DNA from 2 places in the Brevibacillus sp. FW306-2-1A-C05A genome. Region 1 is predicted to be linked to the other one. Evidence: riboswitches for the same ligand, from Rfam matches in the RefSeq annotation. Region 1 holds a riboswitch; the other holds the start of a gene.

Evidence for each region. Region 1 has a riboswitch for FMN ahead of ribD (bifunctional diaminohydroxyphosphoribosylaminopyrimidine deaminase/5-amino-6-(5-phosphoribosylamino)uracil reductase RibD). Riboswitches for the same ligand answer to the same signal wherever they lie in the genome.
Region 2: it holds a riboswitch for FMN, as region 1 does, so the genes downstream of both, AC3WJN_RS21920 (ECF transporter S component) here and ribD (bifunctional diaminohydroxyphosphoribosylaminopyrimidine deaminase/5-amino-6-(5-phosphoribosylamino)uracil reductase RibD) in region 1, are expected to answer to the same signal.

Annotation. Positions count from the first base shown of each region.
Region 1 covers NZ_JBYSWV010000031.1:26,441-34,018, reverse strand. The annotation lists gene AC3WJN_RS17720 (aldehyde dehydrogenase family protein) at 1-1,040, shown strand, start outside; gene AC3WJN_RS17715 (Ger(x)C family spore germination protein) at 1,056-2,198, opposite strand; gene ribH (6,7-dimethyl-8-ribityllumazine synthase) at 2,449-2,913, opposite strand; gene AC3WJN_RS17705 (bifunctional 3,4-dihydroxy-2-butanone-4-phosphate synthase/GTP cyclohydrolase II) at 2,928-4,127, opposite strand; gene AC3WJN_RS17700 (riboflavin synthase) at 4,146-4,817, opposite strand; gene ribD (bifunctional diaminohydroxyphosphoribosylaminopyrimidine deaminase/5-amino-6-(5-phosphoribosylamino)uracil reductase RibD) at 4,925-6,025, opposite strand; FMN riboswitch at 6,159-6,310, opposite strand; FMN riboswitch at 6,416-6,561, opposite strand; gene AC3WJN_RS17690 (HAD family hydrolase) at 6,648-7,298, opposite strand; gene AC3WJN_RS17685 (hypothetical protein) at 7,486-7,578, shown strand, end outside.
Region 2 covers NZ_JBYSWV010000051.1:10,560-18,137, reverse strand. The annotation lists gene AC3WJN_RS21945 (glutamate-1-semialdehyde 2,1-aminomutase) at 1-513, opposite strand, end outside; gene AC3WJN_RS21940 (protein phosphatase 2C domain-containing protein) at 665-1,507, shown strand; gene AC3WJN_RS21935 (ABC transporter ATP-binding protein) at 1,599-2,609, shown strand; gene AC3WJN_RS21930 (ABC transporter permease) at 2,602-3,396, shown strand; gene AC3WJN_RS21925 (ABC transporter permease) at 3,400-4,197, shown strand; FMN riboswitch at 4,556-4,712, shown strand; gene AC3WJN_RS21920 (ECF transporter S component) at 4,968-5,576, shown strand; gene proS (proline--tRNA ligase) at 5,894-7,360, shown strand; gene AC3WJN_RS21910 (HAD family hydrolase) at 7,453-7,578, opposite strand, start outside.

The DNA of each region.
Region 1 (7,578 bases):
TCACCCCTTCTACTGGCCTGCTCATCGAAGAGCTGTTTGCCGTTGCCGGGCTGCCGGAAGGAGTCGTCACCGTCCTGCACGGGGGACGCGAGGTCGGCAGTCGGCTGGTGGCGGCCCGCCCGGACAAAATCTTTTTTACAGGCTCGGCCGCCACAGGCAAAAAAATTATGGCCGCAGCAGCGGAGCATCTGATTCCGGTCTCGCTGGAGCTGGGCGGAAAAGACCCGATGATCGTCTTCGAAGACGCGAATCTGGAGAGGGCGGCAAACGGAGCGATCTGGGGCGCTTTTACGAACTCCGGCCAGGTGTGCATGTCCGTTGAGCGGCTGTACGTGCACGAGCGTGTGTACCCCGAGTTTTTGCGGTTGGTCACGGAAAAAACGAAAGCGCTGCGCCAACGGTTTCCCGCTCAGGCGGAAGTCGGCTCGATGACTTCGCGTGAGCAGCTCGGCATCGTCCGGGCGCATATCGAGGAAGCGCTCGCCGCCGGAGCCAAAGCCGTCACAGGCGGGCTGCCGCAAACCGACAGCATGTTCATCCCCCCGACCATCCTGACAGACGTCACGCCGGACATGAAGATCATGCGGGAAGAAACATTCGGCCCTGTCCTGCCGATCATGACGTTTTCCGACGAGGCAGAAGCCATCCGCCTGGCAAACGAGTCGCCCTACGGCCTGAATGCGTCTGTCTGGTCGTCTGACAAACAAAGAGCGCAGCGCGTAGCAGAAAAGCTGTTGAGCGGCAACGTGTGCATTAACGACGTCATCATCAGCTACGCCAATCCGCACCTCCCGTTCGGCGGGGTCAAAGAGAGCGGCATCGGCCGCTACCGCGGGCCAGCCGGGCTGCAAGCGTTCACGCACAGCATCTCGGTCATTCACGACCCCGGCTCGAAAAAACGCGAGTTCAACTGGTACCCGTACACGGAAGACCAGCAGTTGATGTTCAGCGGCTTGACCCGTTTTCTGTACGGAAAGCGGCCAAAATGGGACCGCCCGACGCTGAAAGCGATCTGGCGGGAGCTGAAACGGTTGCGATAACGCGAGCGGCCACGCTTACTTGATCGTGCCGTAGCCGAGTATATCGAGCTTGACCTTGATGTTGAATCCGGCCTGCTGATAGAGCGCGAGCCCTTTTTCCCGCGTCCATTTTCCGTAGTATTTCTGGCGCAGGCTCTCTTCGATTCCGGCCGGATCAACGCCCTCTTGTTGAAATTTTTTCAGCATCACAGTGGTCTCCCGTTTAATCAGCGCTTCCATCTGCTTCACGAGCTTTTCCATTTGCGGTCGTTTGTCCAAATTTTTCTTGCCATCGTAGCCTACCACCACTCCCCGCAGTTCGAGGTTGATGTCAATGACGGGCTTTTTCTGGTTGCCGTTGCTCCGCACTTTTGACTTGGACCAGACAAAATCGAAAATGATCTCTTCCAGACGCTCGCCTTCGTTCGTCTGCTCCGTCAGCTCAAACTTGACGCGGGGAAGCCGCTTTTGTCCGAGCAAGCATTGCACCAGCTTGCCTTCGCGCTGCGAGTAGAAGCCGATCAGCTTGTCTTTGCGCAGCAGAGCGACTTTGGCGATCTGAATGTTTCCGTTTTGCTTGATTAAATAGGGCAAGTTCGGATCGCCCGTCTTGCTGGTCATCATGAACACAAAGTCGTGGATCGTAGAAAAAGACGAAAAAGCCGTTTCCACCCGCGGACGCAGCAAATCGTTCAAATACGTGTTCACTTCCGGCTTGTTTCGGTACTCGCCCCTGATGATATCTTCCGCTTTGCCTTTGACAATCGCGATGAATACGTTCTCGCCCACAATCGGATTCCGGTACAGGTCGAGCACGACTTTGCCGATGCCGACTTTGCGCGCCAGCTCCTCGCTGAACAAAATGACGCGAAGCTGTGACAGCGTCATCGTCCGTTCGGATTTTGTGGCGAGCTTCAACATCGCTTCGCTCGTCATGGAAGCTTTGGTCGAGTAAACTTGTGTCGATTCCTTTCCTCTGGCGGGAACGGGGATGGCGACAACGACGTTCATTTGCTTGTCGTCGATGTAGTCAAAGCCCATGACGCCGATCATCGCCATGTCTTCGAGGGCTGGCCGCTCGAACTCTCCCGTGCATCCGGCAAGCGCCAGGGAAAAAACCGTCGATATCCCGCCCCTAAAGGGGGCAACCATGCATAGCATGGCTAACGAATCTATCATGCCCGCTCCTCCATGTAAAGCCGTTGACGTAACTATTCACCTGTTAAAAACCCATTTACACAAAAAAAATTACATTACTCTTTCTACCAGGCATTCCCTTTACTTTCCTTCATTGGTTTAGCACTTCATTCACAAAAAATATCAGCCAAATAACATGAATCAAGAATGGGATCTATGTGTGCTTTCGGGCAAACGAAAAAACGGGAGCCGCAGCCCCCGCTTCCTCACCTAGACAAGCGATTCGTATCGTTTAGGCGAACTGTTTGGACAGGTTCGCCATTTCAATCGCTGCCGTTGCCGCTTCCCAGCCTTTGTTGCCCGCTTTTGTGCCGGCGCGCTCAATCGCTTGCTCGATGTTGTCCGTCGTCAGCACGCCAAAAATGACCGGAATCCCGGTGGAAAGCGACAGCGAGGCGACGCCTTTGGCTGCTTCGTTGCAGACGTAGTCGAAGTGCGGAGTCGCTCCGCGGATGACCGCGCCCAATGTCACAACCGCGTCATAGCGCCCCGACTCGGCCATTTTTTTCGCGATCAACGGAATTTCAAAAGCGCCCGGCACCCAGGCCACGTCTACGTTGTCTTCCTCTACGCCGTGGCGCTTCAACGCATCGAGCGCACCGCCTACCAGCTTGCTGACGATCAGCTCGTTAAATCTTCCTGCTACAATCCCTACGCGCAAGCCCGTTCCTACCAAATGTCCCTCAAATGTTCTCATCTTCTCCACTCTCCTTAGCCTTTGAAATGAAGCAGGTGTCCCAGCTTCTCCTGTTTGGTCGACAAATACCGTTTGTTGTGCGGATGTGCCTGCATTTGCAGCGGCACCCGTTCCTCCACCTTCAGCCCGTAGCCGTCCAGCCCCCGGATTTTGCGCGGGTTATTGGTCAAAAGCCGCATTTTTTGCACGCCCAGGTCGCGGAGAATTTGCGCCCCGATGCCGTAATCGCGCAGATCGGCGGGGAATCCGAGCTTTTCGTTCGCCTCCACCGTATCCAGCCCTTCCTCCTGCAGCTTGTAGGCGCGCAGCTTGTTAATAAGCCCGATGCCGCGGCCTTCCTGGCGCATGTACAAAAGGATGCCGGAGCCCGCCGCCTCGATCTGCTCCAGCGCAGCATGCAGTTGCGGGCCGCAATCGCAGCGGTGGGACCCGAAAATATCTCCTGTGAGGCACTCGGAATGCACCCGGACGAGAACGGGCTTGGCCGAATCAATCTCGCCCTTGATGAGCGCCACGTGCTCTTTGCCGTCCAGCTCGTTCGTATAGGCGGCGATCCGAAAATCGCCATAGCTCGTCGGCAGGCTCACTTCGATTTCTTTTCGCACGTGCGATTCGGTGCGCATCCGGTAGGCGATCAGATCGGCAATCGTAATCAGCTTCAAGTCGAAGCGGCGAGCGATCTCCACGAGCTGCGGCAACCGCGCCATCGAGCCATCCTCGTTCATGATTTCACAAATGACACCTGCGGGCACGCTCCCCGCCAGCCGGGCGAGGTCCACCGCCGCTTCGGTATGGCCCGCCCGCCGCAAAACGCCCCCGGCTCTCGCAATCAGCGGAAAAATATGCCCCGGCCTGCGAAAGTCCTCTGCCGTCTTCCGCTCGTCCAGCATCGCCAGCACGGTCTGCGAACGCTCCTGCGCCGAGATGCCTGTATGCGTGCTCACCTCGTCAATCGACACGGTAAACGCCGTCCCTTGCTTGTCCGTGTTGTGCCTGACCATTGGGGTGAGCGCAAGCCGCGCGGCCTGTTCCTCCGTCACCGGGACGCAGACAAGACCGCGCCCGTGCGTCGCCATAAAGTTAATCATCTCCGGCGCAGCCGCTTCCGCCAGGCAGACGAAGTCCCCTTCATTTTCCCGATCCTCGTCATCCACGACGATGATGGCTTTTCCTTGGCGCAAATCTTCCAGCGCCTCTTCTATGCGATGAAACATGGGCTTGTCCCTCCTCGTTCAAACGAATCCGTTTTCCTGCAAAAAAGCCATGCTGATTTTCGCGCCTTTTGCTTCGGTCTGATTGCCGCCTGCTGGCTTGCCGCGATAGCCCAAAAGCCGCTCGACGTACTTGCCGATAATATCTGTCTCCAGGTTCACCTGATCGCCCGCGCGCCGATCGTGCAGGCTGGTCGCTGCCAGCGTATGCGGGATGATCGACACCGAAAAATGCGCATCGGCAACGTCCACGACCGTAAGACTGATGCCATCGACGCAGATCGAGCCTTGCCTGATGACGTATCGTAACAGCTCCGGCGCGGCTTCAATGCGAAACAGCACAGCGTTGGCGTGCGGCTCTCGGGACAAAATCGTGCCCGTTCCGTCGATATGCCCGGAGACGATATGCCCGCCAAAGCGGTCGCCCAGCCGCATCGCCCGCTCCAGATTGACCCGCTGGCCTGTGCGCAGGTGACGGAGGGTTGTCTTTTTCATCGTCTCCGGCATGACATCTACGCTAAAATGCCGAGCCGAAAAAGACGTGACCGTCAGGCAAATCCCGTTGACGGCGATACTGTCGCCGAGCTTGACGCCTTCCAGCACCCGCTGCGCCCGAATGACCAGCCGACTCGCCTGCCCGTTGCCTGTGCTGGATTCCAACGTTCCGACTTCCTCCACCAGTCCGGTAAACATCGGCCTTTTCCTCCTCTTTGTGCTTTCTGAACAAAAATTTGCTCCCGTCGTCTGGCGACTGCTGCTCTCTGGCGCGAATGCGCAGAAAACGGAAAACCTGCTTCCAGCTACTTTTCCCATAGCGGATAACCGCTTATGCGCACGTCCTGCTCATCCAGCAGCTCGACAGTTGCATCCGCAAGCCGGACAGTCTGATCCATCGTGGCGAAGCCCGGTCCGCCAAATGGCGTGGGCGCGCCGCTTCCGCCGATCAGCTTCAACGACACGTAGCTGACGATCTTCTGGATCGCGCGCGCCTGTAAAAACGCCCCGTTCACTGCCTGCCCGCCTTCAACCAGCAGCGAAGTAATCCCGCACTCGCCCAGCGTATCCAGTACGTTTTCCACCGAAATTTGTCCGCTTGCCACAAACAGCCTGACGCCTTTTGCCGCCAATGCCGCACGCTTTTCTGGCGGAGCCGCCTCTGTCGTGAAAATCCAGGTCGGCGCATCCGCATTTTCGATCACGCGCGCTGCAAGTGGCGTGCGAAGCTCGCTGTCCAGGACGATCCGCACAGGCTGCCGCCCATACAACTGCTCCCCTTGTCTGGCCGTCAAAAGCGGATCGTCCGCCAAAACGGTTCCTACCCCGACCAAAATCGCATCGTGCTGTCTCCGCAGTTCGTGCACCTCCGCGCGCGCCCGTTCGCCCGTGATCCAGCGGCTGTGTCCTGTGACCGAAGCGATTTTGCCGTCCAGCGTGCTCGCCGTTTTCACCGTCACAAACGGGCGCTTCGTCGTGATGTAGTGGAAAAACACCTCGTTGAGCCTTTTCGCTTCCGCTTCGCCTACCCCGACGAGCACTTCCACTCCTGCGGCGCGCAGCTTCTCCACGCCTTTTCCAGCCACGAGCGGATTCGGGTCCAGCGTCGCAATCACAGCCCGGCGAATCCCCGCCGCCACTACCGCATCGGCGCAAGGGGGCGTTTTTCCGAAGTGGCTGCACGGCTCCAGCGTCACGTACAAAGTAGCGCCAGCCGCCTTTTCCCCTGCCATGCGCAGCGCATGCACCTCCGCATGCGGCTCCCCGGCACGCAAATGCGCGCCCATGCCTGCAACTGCTCCGTTGCTCACCAGGACTGCACCGACCAGTGGATTGGGGCTGGTCTGGCCGTGGGCCGAGCGCGCCAGCTCCAGCGCCAATGCCATGAACCGCTTGTCCTGCTCCATGTAAAACCTCCTTTTTCCTGCCTGGATTCCAGCCAAAACAAAAAGCCCTCGAAACCTCAAGCGTTTCAGGGCATAGGGAAAGAAGCCTTCTCGCATTCGTTTTTTGCAAAAATAACGATGCCAAAAAGCGCAGTCAGCTCTTCTTCCATCCGGACTTTACCGTCGGCTCTGGAGTTGCACCAGATCAGTCGCAAACCGTCACGGTCCACGAGTCGCGGGCTCAGACGATGGTTCGCCATCGCCATTACCGCCGGTCAGGAATTTCACCTTGCCCTGAAGATTTTCGCTATGAAGTTGCGGAATAAAAAACGCCCGTGAGAACATGCTCAGGGCGTAGGGAAAGAAACCTCGCAAATGCCTGTTTTTGAAAAAACAGCTCTGAGGTTATGCCAATACCTTCTCCCATCCGGACTTTACCGTCGGCCTTGGATTTGCACCAAGTCAGTCGCTATCCAACTGCGATAGCGAGTCGCGGGCTCAGACGTGCGTTCGTCATTACCGCCGGTCGGGAATTTCACCCTACCCTGAAGGCTGGTATTCAGTTAGGCAAAGTATAGCACATTTTTCACGTTCGCTGTCATTTTTTTAGGCAGAAGTGTTTTTCTCCTGCCTGCAAGCTTTGTTACAACATAGTCAGCAGCTCGCGCAAATCCGCAATGTACGCTTGCGGTGCCACGTCATGGCGCTCCATGTCTTGCGCATGTCCCTGGTAGGCGATAAACGCCACCTCCCCGTCCTGCGCGGCTTTTCCGTCAATCCAGGAATCCCCGACCATCGTCCAGGCCGAAGCAGGCATATCGGGATACTGCCTGCGAATGTAATGAATCCCGGACGGGTGCGGCTTCAAGGTCGTCATCTGCTCGCGCGCCACAATCTTCTCGAAGCAGCCCGCAATACCGGTTTGGTGCAGCGCTTCCTCTGCGGCAGCGTAGGCGTTGTTGGTCAAAATGAACAAATGATGCCGCTCCATGAGCTGCGCGAGCACTTCCTGGGCATGGTTCTCGAGAACAGCCTCGTGCATCCCCGCCTTTTCGATTGCCGTGACGGCTCCCCACATCTCCTGTTCGAGCTGGCTGGTCAGCCTGCCCGACTTTCGGCCAAGCTCGATCAGTTGCGAGGCGGTATGGCTGTGCCAGTCGAAGGTCGGCTCTATCAGACCATGCTCCGTCCACAACTGAAAAATTGCCTGCTTCATTTCCGCAAAATTGATCTTCGAGTGCAGCAGCGTATTGTCCATGTCAAAAATGATGCCTGTTGCAAAGCGTCTGTTCATTTCCTTTCCAGCCCCCTCGTCTTCGGTCCGTTCCCGTCTCTTGCGCTCGCAAGCCGCTTTTTTCAGTATAGCAAACAAGTTGCTCCCCCGATTGCCGAATGCTGGAAACAGGACTTTTTCCATATGGAGAACCAAAAATGACATAGAATATTTTCTACGTATGATGAAGAGGAGCTGATGATACGTGATGAAAAAGAAAGCGTGGGCGCACGTCGCTCTGTCGCTCTTTGTGGCAGTGGCGATCAGTGCGTGCAGCCAGCCAGCTTCAGTGGATCAACCG
Region 2 (7,578 bases), on a different contig from region 1:
AATGCCGGCGCTGTCCGGGATGCCCAGCGTGGAAGGTCCAGAGCCTGCCGCGACGAGCACGAGATCGGAGTGCCCGTGGTAGCAGCCTGCGAATTTGATGATTTTCACGCGTCCGGTGTAGGCACGAGCCACGCGAATGCACGTCATGACGGATTCCGTACCGGAGTTGTTGAAGCGGATGCGCTCCATCGACGGGATCGCTTCGCGGATCATGTTGGCAAAAGTTACTTCCCACGGAGTCGGCGTCCCGTACAGCGTGCCGTTCGCCGCCGCTTCGCAGATCGCTTTGGTTACATGCGGATGGGCGTGGCCTGTAATGATCGGGCCATACGCCGCCAAATAGTCAATATATCGGTTGCCGTCCACGTCCCAGAAATACGCGCCCTGGGCACGCTCCATCGTCACGGGCGCTCCCCCGCCTACGGCCTTGAAAGAACGGGAAGGGCTGTTTACCCCACCGAGAATGACATCCATGGCTTGTTCGTGCAGCAGCGCGGATCGTTCACGTTTCATGCGTTTTTCCCTCTTTTCTTTTCGAAAAAGTCCTTCATTATCTTAACACAGCCAAAGACACCTGAATATGGATGGGGAGCTATAGCTGGAAAAAAGGAAAAATGATACAATTTTCAAGCAAATCACTACACATAAAAGGCGGTAGTTCACCATGAAACTTGAGTGCATCTCCATCAAAGGAAGCGGCAATACCAATGAGGACGCCTATGTGATTTCCCAGACCGGGCAGGTGTACGCGGTGATTGACGGCGTGTCGTCGCTGGTTCCGTACGAAAACCGGGCCGGGCAAAACGGAGGAGCGATTGCGGCAGAGTTGGTGAAAAGGCAGCTTGAGGCGATGCCCCACGATGCGGTTTTGCCCGATTACCTGGCGCGCGTAAACGAGCAATTGCGCGAGCAGATGCGCGAAGGCGGCGTCGATCTGGCGAAAAAAGAAGCGCTGTGGGGAGCGGCGTGCGCGGTCGTCCGCGTGAAAGACAACTGCCTCGAATACGCCCAGAGCGGAGACTGTATGATTTTTGCCGTCTACGAGGACGATGTGGTGCGGCCGCTGACCTACCCGCAAGTCCGCTTGCTGGAGCAACAGGCACTGGCAAGCTGGGAAGCAGGGATTCGCGAGGGGCTGTCCACCCGCGCCGAGTTGCGCGAGCGATGTATGGACATCCTGATTCATAACCGCTACCAGGCGAATGAACCAGGAGGCTACGGTGTTTTGAACGGCGATCCCGCCTGCGCGGATTTTGTGGAGTATGGACGGGTTAACCGGGCGGGGGTAAAAGCGCTGGTGCTGGCAACCGATGGACTTTTCATGCCGGCTGCTTTCGGCGGTGACGAGCCAGGCTGGGAGGAAACGGCGCTGCCGATCTTCCGCAAAGGATTGCAGCGCTATGCAGATGAACTGATTGCGCTGGAAAACAGCGACCCGGAATGCATTCGCTACCCCCGCTTCAAAAAGTCGGACGACAAGACAGGGATTGTCCTGTTTTTGCGCTGATAGTTTGCTACAGTTTGCCTTTTGCACATTTTCACATGCTCGTATACACTAACAGTTGTTATTTGAAGCAAGCCAAAAAGGACGGTTTTCCATGATCCAAGTGAAGCATTTGCAAAAGGAGTTCCGCATCCACCAGGCCAGATCCGGCCTCGGGGGTGCTTTTCGTGACTTGTTCAGCCGCGAGTACAAGACAGTCAAAGCGGTGAATGACCTTTCTTTCACCGTGGAAGAGGGCGAGATGTTCGCCCTGATCGGGGAAAACGGCGCCGGGAAATCGACGACCATCAAGATGCTGACGGGCATTTTGACCCCGAGCGACGGCGAGATCGTCATCAACGGCTACGTCCCGTTCAAACAGCGCGAGGAATACGTGCGCTCCATCGGCGTCGTCTTCGGGCAGCGCTCACAGCTTTGGTGGGATTTGTCCCCGTTGGAGTCGTTTCGCCTGCTAAAAAGCGTCTACAAGGTCGACGAGACAGAGGGCGAAAAGTGGCTCGCGCGCTTGATCGAGGAGCTGGAAATCAGCCCGTTCGTCAGCCAGCCGGTGCGCAAGCTGAGCCTCGGCCAGCGGATGCGCTGCGAGGTAGCGGCTTCCTTGATCCACAAGCCGCGGCTGTTGTTCCTCGACGAGCCGACAGTCGGGCTGGACGTGCTGGTGAAGCAAAAAATCCGCGAGTTTTTGCGCAATCTGAACGAGACGGAAAACATGACCATCCTGCTGACCACGCACGACGTTTCCGACATCGAGGCGCTCTGTAAACGGGTGCTGGTCATGGACAAAGGCAAGCTGATCTTCGACGGCCTGCTCAGCGACCTGAAGGAAAAGTGGGGCAATGGCACAGAGATTTCCTTCCAGATGAAAAAGCGCACCTCCGCAGCCGAACTGCGCCAGACACTCGGCGAAATGCCGTGCGAAGTCACGCAGGAAAACGACTTCACCCTGAGCGTCAAGGTGCCGCAAAGCCAGGAAATGCTGCCGTTCGTCCTGTCCACGGTTATGTCGTCGTTCGAGGTCAGCGACGTGAAAATTATGGAGACGAGCACAGAGGACATCGTCCGCAACATTTACCAGGTAGATACAGAGGTGCGGGACCATGCATAGGCTCTACATGGAACTGATCCGCATGCGGTTTTTGACCATGCTCGCCTACCGGGTGAACTACTACAGCGGCATCATCATTTACGCGATCAACATCGGGGCCTACTACTTTTTGTGGGGCGCCATCTACGGCGACCAGCAGCAGCTTGGCGGGCTATCGGTCGAGCAGATGACCTCCTACGTGGCGATCGCCTGGATGTCGCGCGCTTTTTACTTTAACAACATTGACACGGAGATCGCCCAGGACGTTCGCGAGGGCAAGGTCGCCATCGAAATGATCCGTCCCTACAACTACTTGTCGGTGAAAACGGCGCAGGCGTTCGGGGAAGGGATTTTCCGCTTTCTGTTTTTCGCGGGGCCGGGGATTTTTCTCATCAGCCTGATTATTCCCTTTCACTTCCCGGCGACCGCGACCGGCTGGGGGCTGTACCTGCTCAGTCTGATGTTCGCTTTTCTCATTAATACGCAGATTAACCTGCTGACGGGTCTGTTCACGTTTTTCCTGTTCCGCAACGACGGGATGATGCGGGCGAAGCGGGTCGTCGTCGATCTGATGTCCGGCCTCGTGCTGCCGATCAGCTTTTTTCCGGGCTGGGCGCAGACCGTCATGGGCTTTCTGCCGTTTCAGGCCGTCAACTACTATCCGAGTCTGATTTTCACCGGAGCGATTACCCCTGGACGGGCCTGGGAATTGATCGGCTTTCAGGCGATCTGGATGGTTGTCATTCTGGTCCCCATCCTGGTTTTGTGGCGTATGGCCCGAAATCGGCTGGTCGTGCAAGGAGGGTAGACGATGCAAAACGTGAAACATATTATCGGCATTTTTGCCGACTACCTGGGCCAGTATTTCAAAACGAGGCTTGCCTATCGGGCTGACTTTCTCGGGGAGCTTGTGTCCAACCTCGTTTCCGAGTTGATTAACCTCGTGTTCATCATCGTCGTGTTCACGCACGTCCCGATGATGAAAGACTGGACGCGGGACGAAATCATTTTCATTTACGGGTTCTTTTTGGTGCCGTATGCGCTGTTCTCGATGTTTTTCGGCTTTTGGGACTTCAACGAGCGCTACATTATCCGGGGCGAAATGGATCGCATCCTGACCAGGCCGATTCACAATCTGGCGCAGGTTTGTCTGGAATCGATTGCGCCGGACCGCATTTTCGGCATCATCACGGGCCTGATTATTATGGGCTATGCGGCGATCCAGCTCGACCTGTCGTTTTACTGGTACGACCCGCTGATCTTCATCGGGCTGGTCGTGAGCGGCGCTCTCATCTACGGCGGCGTGTACACAGCGATTGCGGCGGTCAGCTTTTTCTCCGATTCGCGGACGGGAATCGCCCCGATGATCTACAACATTCAGCAGTACGGCCGCTATCCGGTGGATGTGTACAACAAAGCGATCCGCTTCGTGCTGACCTATGTACTGCCGTTTGCCTTCGTCGGCGTCTACCCGGCTGCCTACTTTTTGCGCAAAGAAGTCTGGTACACCTACGCGGCGTTTACTCCGCTCGTGGCTGTCGTTTTCTTTGGCCTCGGCCTGTTTGTCTGGAACTGGGGAGTCAGCAAATATCGGGGAGCGGGTTCGTAGCAGTCGCGGCGTGATTCGATGCTGGAGGAGCCGAATGTATATTTTTATTTGCGGCTCGTTATGGTAACATTAGAGGTAACAAGCGAAAAAAAGACCGTCCGGCGGCAACCGGAGCGGTCTGTACAATGGAAGCTTCCCTCAAGGGGTTCGGCTCAAAATTTCTGGAAGAATAGACCGCTGGAGTTGGGACTCAAGGGCGGTCTATTTCTTTTTGGTCAAGGTAACTACCAACCCGATCAAAGCGACCAGGAGCATATCCTATTAAATCCATCGGAAAACAATAAAAAATTGTCGATTTAGCCGTTTCCTCTATTGTCAAATCAAAAAAGCGCAGTATAATATGCAATATACAACTACACAATTCCTTCGGGGCAGGGTGCAATTCCCGACCGGCGGTGATCGTGTCACGAGCACGTTAAGCCCGCGAGCCTCCCCAGCTTGTCAGCAAGCGACGGAGTGCAGGATCTGGTGAGATTCCAGAGCCGACAGTACAGTCTGGATGGGAGAAGGATGACGACAGTACGTTTTCTGCACGTGCTTGTTTGCCTGTGCAAACGGGAAAAGCTGCAAAAGGGGCATGCAAAATCAGCACCTTTTGTTTCGCGAACCTGTTTCCTGCACATGCTTTGTCATACGCCTGTAATCTGCCCTGAGAATCTTTCTCAGGGTATTTTTGCGTTTCCGCAGGCAAATCGTATGAGTAGCAACACGTGTGGCACGACCACTGTTGCCATTCCTCAAAGAAGGAGAACAAAGAGGAGATGGTACACATGAAAGAAACAGCCTTGCATTCTTCGCGCAGAGCAACCCAGCGGATCGTGACGATTCCGATGCTGGCCGCCGTTGCCTTTATCCTGCAATTTTTGGAGGTTCCCGTTCCGCTGATGCCGAGCTTTCTGAAGCTTGATTTCAGCACGCTGCCAGCGTTGATCGGCGGGCTTATGTACGGTCCGGTGGCCGGAATCATCATCGAAGTTTTGAAAAATACATTGCACTTTCTGTTTAAAAATGCAGACGGACTCTTGATCGGCGAGATTGCCAATGTGATTGCCGGCGCCAGCTTCATTTTGCCGGCTATCCTGCTGCAACGCAGCGGCCAGGGCAAAAAAGGTTTTCTGACAGGGCTTGCGCTCGGGACATTGATGATGACGGTCGTCATGGCTGTCGCCAACGCATACGTCCTGCTCCCGGCTTACGCTGTGCTCTACCATATGCCGATGGCAGAACTGCTTGCGATGTTCAATGCGACGAGCGTCTGGTCCCTCGTCTTGGTCGGCATTGTGCCGTTCAACATTTTCAAAGGCGTCGTGCTCGCCTTGGTCGCCTATCCTGTTTACGCCAAGCTGGGCGCTCGCCTGGCCCTGCGTACCACAAATTGACATCGGCCTTTCGACTTGCTAAGATATGTTCTTAAACGAACCGTTTTTGTGAAAAGGCTATGAAAGGACCCGCAGCTATTTCCCTTGTTCCAGAGAGTCGGCCCTAGTCTGGAAGGCTGATACGAGGCATACCTGCACCCCATCCTGAAGCCGCCAGCGACGAGCTGGTCCGGTCGCCCCGCCGTTATCGGGTTGGAAAAGAGGACTGTGGCACAAGCCATGGTCAATCAGGGTGGTACCGCGGAAGTCAATCCTCCGTCCCTTTTGGGATGGGGGATTTTTTGCATTTCATGCGAAGAAAAAAGGAGCGTAGAAGGATGAAAGAGGACAAAGCGTTTGTAAAAGAAATTACACCGCAGTCGGAAGATTTTTCGCGCTGGTACATTGATGCGATCAAAAAGGCGGACTTGATGGACTACACCCCGGTGCGCGGCTGCATCGTCTTCAAGCCCGACGGCTTCGAGCTGTGGGAGCGGATTCAGGAGGCGATGGACAAACGGTTCAAGGAAACCGGACATCGCAATGCCTACTTCCCGATGCTGATTCCCGAGTCGTTTTTCCAAAAAGAAAAAGAGCACATCGAGGGCTTCAACCCAGAACTGCCATGGGTGACCGAAGCGGGCGGCGAACAGTTGGAGGAAAAGCTCGCCCTGCGCCCGACCTCGGAGACGATCATCGGCCACATGTACAGCCAGTGGATTCAGAGCTACCGCGACTTGCCGATCCTGATTAACCAGTGGGCCAACGTGTTCCGCTGGGAAAAGCGCACGATGCCGTTTTTGCGCACATCGGAATTTCTCTGGCAGGAAGGCCACACCGCCCATGCGACAGAAGAAGAGGCGCGCCAGGAAACGATGCAGATGCTCGAAATTTATCGCGAAGTAGTCGAGCAGGAGCTGGCGATTCCGGTATGGAAAGGGCAAAAGACGCCGAGCGAGCGCTTCGCGGGTGCGGTTGACACGTACTCGATCGAAGCGATGATGAAGGACGGAAAAGCCGTGCAGGCAGGTACCTCGCACTATTTGGGCGACAAGTTTGCGCGCGGCTTCGAGATCAAGTTTTTGGACCGCGACAATCAGTTCAAGTACGTGCATACGACCTCGTGGGGCAGCTCGACGCGGCTCATCGGCTCGATGATCATGGTGCACGGCGACGACCGCGGCCTGGCGCTGCCGCCACGGATGGCGCCTACGCAAGTCATCATGATTCCGGTAGGTCCGATGAAGCTGCGGGAAAAAGTGATGGAGGCGTTCGATCCGCTTTTCGACGAGATCAAAGCGGCAGGGGTTCGCGTGCGTGCCGACTTGCGTGAAGAGACGCCGGGCTGGAAGTTCAACGAATGGGAAATGCGCGGGGTGCCGCTGCGCCTGGAGCTTGGGCCGCGCGATGTGGAAAACGGTCAGGCGATCCTGGCCCGCCGCGATACGGGCGAAAAAGTGACCGTGCCGCTGGCGGGAATTGCCCAGACGATTGCGAAGCTGCTCGAAGACATCCAGCAAAACATGTTCCAAAAAGCGCTGGCCTTCCGGGAAGCTAATTCTCATCTCGACGTCGACACGATGGAGCAGTTGGCTGCGCACATCGCCAACTGCGAAAGCGAGAACCGCCCAAGCGGCTGGGTGCTGGCCGGCTGGTGCGGAGACGACGCTTGCGAAGCCAAGGTCAAGGAAGAAACCAAATTTACCTCCCGCAACATTCCGTTCGATCCGCCTGCCCAAAAAGCAGCCTGCATTTGCTGCGGCAAAGAGGCGAAGCATACGGTCTGGTTCGGGCGGGCGTACTAGGCGGTTCTGGTAACGCATACGCTTGAACCGAAAACAAGGGAGTGCCCCTCGCGTGAAAAAGAGGGCACTCCCTTTTTGCCTGTGCGAAAAACTTAGCGGCCGAGCACCCAGTCGGCAAAAACCTGTGCGTCGGAAAAGCGGTAGTCCGGCTCCGGATCGAAGCTTCCGGCCTTTTGCGTGACGGGCAGCCAATCGACCCCGACCGTCGTAAGCCCTGC